2 linked regions of the Oharaeibacter diazotrophicus genome follow. The protein of the gene in region 2 interacts with the protein of the main gene of each other region in a pairwise test. Links are inferred from orthologs where the notes say so. Each region holds a gene or a part of one and is shown on either strand. Other genes may lie near its edges.

Region 1 (2,930 bases), 520 kb from region 2 along the record:
TCTACGCCGAGGCCGGCCGCGCCGGCTTCCCGGTGCTCGCCCTCGACCGGCCCGGCCGCCACGTCTGGGACGGCCGCTTCGCCGTCGACGTCGCCGTCGCGCCGCCGCCGGGCGCGCGCGTCGTCGCCGGCCGCGACCTCGCCGCCCTGCCGCGCGCCGCCGCCGCCGGTCTGCCACGGCTCGACGGCTGGGACCCGCCGCCGGGTGCGGTCGTGCTCCGCCCGCTCGGCGCGGCGGGAACGAGCGCCGGCGACGAGGAATTAGTGATTTCGCGATAGTCTTTCGGGGGTATGGGCTGCCGCGCGTTGCGGCGGCCGGTCGCTTCGTGCCAGATCGGTACGGAACGCGACCGTCGTCGGGTTGGCAACGCTCGGCGGCGAACCTATGTTACCGGCTGTCGCGACGGGTCCGGTCCCACCGGCTCCGCCGCCCTTCCCACTGCCGCCCCCGGGCGACGCCAAGGTCGACGATGAACGCCAACTTCCGGAACTTCGCCCTGTGGGTCATCATTGGGCTGCTGCTGATCGCCCTGTTCCAGCTCTTCCAGAGCCCGGGGCAGCGTCAGGCGTCCAACGACATCGCCTTCTCGAAGTTCCTCCAGGAAGTCGAGCAGAAGAACGTCCGTGACGTCACGATCATGGACCAGACCATCGTCGGCAGCTACGGCAACGGTCAGACCTTCCAGACCTACGCCCCGCCCGGTGCCAACTACATCGACGCGCTGACGCGCAACGACGTCACCATCAAGGCCAAGCCCGCCACCGAAGGCTTCTCCCTGGTCGGAACGCTGATCTCCTGGCTGCCGATGCTGATCATCTTCGGCCTGTGGATCTTCTTCATGCGCCAGATGCAGGGCGGTGCCGGCGGCAAGGCGATGGGCTTCGGCAAGTCCAAGGCCAAGCTGCTGACCGAGGCCCACGGCCGCGTCACCTTCGAGGACGTCGCCGGCGTCGACGAGGCCAAGGAGGACTTGCAGGAGATCGTCGAGTTCCTGCGCGACCCGCAGAAGTTCCAGCGCCTCGGCGGCCGTATCCCGCGCGGCGTGCTGCTGGTCGGCCCCCCGGGCACCGGCAAGACGCTGATCGCGCGCGCCGTCGCCGGCGAGGCCAACGTGCCCTTCTTCACCATCTCCGGCTCGGACTTCGTCGAGATGTTCGTCGGCGTCGGCGCGTCCCGCGTCCGCGACATGTTCGAGCAGGCCAAGAAGAACGCCCCCTGCATCATCTTCATCGACGAGATCGACGCGGTCGGCCGCCACCGCGGCGCCGGCCTCGGCGGCGGCAACGACGAGCGCGAGCAGACGCTGAACCAGCTGCTCGTCGAGATGGACGGCTTCGAGGCCAACGAGGGCATCATCATCATCGCCGCCACCAACCGGCCGGACGTGCTCGACCCCGCGCTGATGCGCCCGGGCCGCTTCGACCGCCAGATCGTGGTGCCGAACCCCGACATCGTCGGCCGCGAGAAGATCCTGAAGGTCCACGTCCGCAAGGTGCCGCTCGCCCCCGACGTCGACCTGAAGACCCTCGCCCGCGGCACGCCCGGCTTCTCGGGCGCCGACCTGATGAACCTCGTCAACGAGGCCGCGCTGCTCGCCGCGCGCCGCTCCAAGCGGCTGGTGACGAACCAGGAATTCGACGACGCCAAGGACAAGATCATGATGGGCGCCGAGCGCCGCATGGTCATGACCGACGACGAGAAGCGCCTGACGGCCTATCACGAGGCCGGCCACGCCATCGTCGCGCTCAACATGCCGGCCTGCGACCCGATCCACAAGGCGACCATCATCCCGCGCGGCCGGGCGCTCGGCATGGTGCAGTACCTCCCCGAACGCGACCAGGTGTCGATCTCCTACGAGCAGCTGACCAGCCGGCTCGCCATGGCCATGGGCGGCCGCGTCGCCGAGGAGATCTTCTTCGGCGACCACAAGGTCACCTCGGGTGCCCAGTCGGACATCGAGCAGGCGACCCGGATCGCGCGGGCCATGGTGACCCGCTGGGGCTTTTCGCGCGAGCTCGGCACCGTCGCCTACGGCGAGAACCAGGAGGAGGTGTTCCTGGGTCACTCGGTGTCGCGCCAGCAGAACGTCTCCGGCGAGACGATGAAGAAGATCGACAGCGAGATCCGCCGCTTCGTCGAGGAGGGCTACCAGGAGGCCCGCCGCATCGTCACCGAGAAATACGACGACATGGACCGCCTCGCCAAGGCGCTGCTCGAATACGAGACGCTGACCGGCGACGAGATCAAGAACCTGCTCGCCGGCAAGCCGCCGATGCGCGACGCCTTCGACGAGCCGCCGCCGCCGCGCGCCTCGGCGGTGCCGAGCACCCGGCCGAAGCCGAAGGCCGGCGAGGAACCGGGCGGCCCCGGTCTCGAGCCGCAGCCGGGCTGAGTCGCGCGCCGCTTTCCGTCCGACGACCCGAGACCCCGCCGCGGCCCGCCGCCGGCGGGGTCTCCCGTTCGGGCGCCCCTGCCGACGGGGTGCCCGTTCCGGCGCCCCCGCCGAGATCCCCGCGTTTCCGGGGGTGGAGGCCGAAAAAAGTGGTCCGACGCCGAAAAAAATGAGGCGCGCCGGGCCAAAGCCTGATAACGGAATGCCACCGTCCCGCACTTGGGTTCCACACCGAAGCGCCGGCGACCTCGCCGATCGAGGCAGCCGGGCAGTCATGGGGTTTCATTTGCAAGTTCTCGTCCGCGACAACAACGTCGAACAGGCCCTCCGCGTCCTCAAGAAGAAGCTGCAGCGCGAGGGCATCTTCCGCGAGATGAAGCAGCGCCGCGCCTACGAGAAGCCGTCGGAGCGCAAGACCCGCGAGCACGCCGAGGCCGTCCGCCGCACCAAGAAGGCCGCCCGCAAGCTCGCCCAGCGCGAGGGCCTGATCCCGGCCCCGAAGAAGAAGGTCCGCGAGACCGGCCGTCGTCCGGCCGCT
Region 2 (2,840 bases):
AACAGGTGCGGCTGTCCGGCGAGGCGCTCCGCCGGCTCGCGGAGGAGGCGCCGTGACCGCGCCGAAGATGACCATCGTGGTCGCTCTCGGCGAGAACGGCGTGATCGGCCGCGACGGCGATATGCCCTGGCAGCTGCCGAGCGACCTCCGGCGCTTCAAGGCGATCACCCTCGGCAAGCCGGTGGTGATGGGCCGGCGCACGCTCGAATCGATCGGCCGCCCCCTGCCCGGCCGCGACAACCTGATCGTCTCGCGCGATCCGGACTACCGCCCGGACGGCGTCACGGTGTTCGCCGACCTCGACGCCGCCGTCGCGGCGGCCCGGCGCATCGCCACCGACAAGGGCCTCGACGAGTTCGTCGTCGGGGGCGGCGGCACGCTCTACGCCGCCCTGATCGGCCGCGCCGACCGCCTGCGCGTCACCCGCGTCGCGGCGAGCCCGGACGGCGACACCCGCTTCCCGGCGATCGATCCGGCCGACTGGGACCTCGTCCACGAGGAGCCGATGCCGCGCGGCGAGCGCGACAGCACCGACGCGCTCTGGCAGGACTACGAGCGCCGCGCGCCGAAAGCGGCGGATCGGTGACCGCCCGCGGTTGACTTCGCCCCGGCCGAGCCCCACCTGACGGCGGCGCGCCCGACGCCTTGGAAGCGTTACCCATGCCGCCCGACGGCCGGGAACGGCGGTTTCCAAGGCCGCGGCGACCCCGTATAAGCCGAGAGGCCACAGCGGGAATTCCCCACTCGACCGGAGGACCAGGACCTCATGCCTTGGAGCAACCAGAGCGGCGGCGGATGGAAGGGCGGCGGAAACGGGCCCTGGGGCCAGCCGCCGCGCGGCGGCGGCGGTGGCGGTGGCGGCAACAATCCCCCCGACCTCGAGGAACTGCTCCGGCGCAGCCAGGACAAGCTCCGGCGCCTGTTGCCCGGCGGCTCGCGCGGGCCGGGCGGCCCCGGCGGTCAGGGCGGCGCGCGTCTGTTCGCGCCGCTGGTGCTGGCCGTGGTCGGCGCCTTCTGGATCTACGAGTGCGTCTACGTCGTCCAGCCGGACGAGGTCGGCGTCGAACTGCGCTTCGGCGAGGTCAAGCCCGAAATCAACGAGCCGGGCATCCACTTCATGTTCTGGCCGATCGAATCGGTCGAGAAGCCGCCGCTGCGCAAGGAGAACCAGGAGAACATCGGTTCGGCCGCCCGCGCCACAAGCGACGGCTCGATCATGCTGTCCGGCGACCAGAACCTCGTCAACGTCGAGTTCTCGGTGCTCTGGCAGATCGACGACCCGATCAAGTACCTGTTCAACATCGCCGATCAGCAGAACCTCGTCCGCGTCGTCTCCGAATCGGCGATGCGCGAATACGTCGGCCGCACCCGTGCCGACGAGTTCCGCACCACCGGCCGCGACGCCGCCCAGGTCGCCGTCGCGCAGCTGATCCAGTCGACGCTGAACACCTATCAGGCCGGCGTGCGCGTCAAGGGCGTCAACGTCACCCGCGCCGACCCGCCGCGCGAGGTGTCCGACGCCTTCGGCGAGGTCCAGCGCGCCCAGCAGGACCAGGACAAGGTCAAGCAGGACGCCCAGGCCTACGCCAACAAGCGTCTCGGCGACGCCCGCGGCGAGGCGAGCCAGATCCGCGAGAACGCCATCGGTTACCGCGACCGCGTCATCGCCGAGGCAACCGGTGCGGCCCAGCGCTTCCGCGACGTCTACGAGCAGTACGCCAAGGCGCCGGAGGTGATCCGCAAGCGCATCTACCTCGAAACCATGGAAGGCGTGTTGTCCAAGTCCGACAAGGTCATCCTCGGCGAGAACGCCGGCAACGGCGTCGTGCCCTACCTGCCGCTGCCGGAGCTGCGCCGTGGCGCCGCGGCGGCCGCCGCCGCTCAGGGCACCACCACCGAAGGCGAGGTCCGCTGATGCGCCAGATCGCCCTGCCCTTCGTCCTGATCGTCGCCGCCGTCCTCGCGCTGATCGCCTATTCGGCGACCTTCGTCGTCACCGAGCGCGACCAGGCCATCCAGCTGCGCTTCGGCGAGATCCAGCGCGTCATCACCCGACCCGGCATCTACTTCAAGGTGCCGACCAACGTGGTCGACACCGTCCAGATCATCGACAAACGCCTGCAGACCCTCGAGCTCGACAACAACATCGTCCAGGTCAAGGACAGCCGTCAGTACGTCGTGGACGCCTTCACGACCTACCGCATCACCGATCCCCGCGCCTTCAGGGAATCGGTCGCCGGCAACCTGACCTTCGCCGAGGAGCGCCTCAAGACCCGCCTCGACGCCGCCCTCAAGCGCGTCTACGGCAACCGCACCTTCGACGCCGCCCTCTCCGACGCCCGCTCGGAGATGATGAAGGAGGTCAGCGACCTCGTCCGTCCGGAGGCGGCCACGCTCGGCATCGAGATCGTCGAGCTGCGCATCCGCCGCACCGAGCTGCCCGAGAACGTGCTCGACCGCACCTTCGACCGCATGCGCTCCGAACGCCTCGCCGAGGCCTCGGAACTGCGCGCGGAGGGCACCCAGGAGGCGCGCCGGATCACCGCCGAGGCGGACCGTCAGGCCACCGTGCTCGTCGCCGAGGCCAACCGCGACGCCGACATCCTGCACGGCGAGGGCGACGCGGAACGCAACCGCATCTTCGCCGACGCCTACACGCTCGACACCGAGTTCTTCGAGTTCTACCGCTCGATGCAGGCCTACGCGGACGCGCTCGGCACCGGTACCACCATGGTGCTGACGCCGGACACGGAGTTCTTCCGCTACTTCCGCGACAGCGGCAAGTCCGCGGTGCCTCCGGCGACCGTGCCGACCGCACCGTCGGTGGCGCCGCCGGCCGC

The links.
Region 1: the proteins of hflK (region 2) and ftsH interact in binary tests that used the Escherichia coli proteins (3 or more experiments, as listed by UniProt). The link is inferred for Oharaeibacter diazotrophicus from one-to-one orthologs.

What each region holds. Positions count from the first base shown.
Region 1 is NZ_SNXY01000007.1:233,663-236,592, reverse strand. It holds ftsH (ATP-dependent zinc metalloprotease FtsH), read left to right. Parts: upstream 1-469; coding sequence 470-2,392; downstream 2,393-2,930. Other genes in the region: rpsU (30S ribosomal protein S21), read left to right, coding at 2,679-2,930; tilS (tRNA lysidine(34) synthetase TilS), read left to right, coding at 1-278. UniProt on the Escherichia coli protein: Acts as a processive, ATP-dependent zinc metallopeptidase for both cytoplasmic and membrane proteins. Plays a role in the quality control of integral membrane proteins.
Region 2 is NZ_SNXY01000007.1:757,494-760,333, reverse strand. It holds hflK (FtsH protease activity modulator HflK), read left to right. Parts: upstream 1-766; coding sequence 767-1,915; downstream 1,916-2,840. Other genes in the region: hflC (protease modulator HflC), read left to right, coding at 1,915-2,840; EDD54_RS12080 (dihydrofolate reductase), read left to right, coding at 53-586.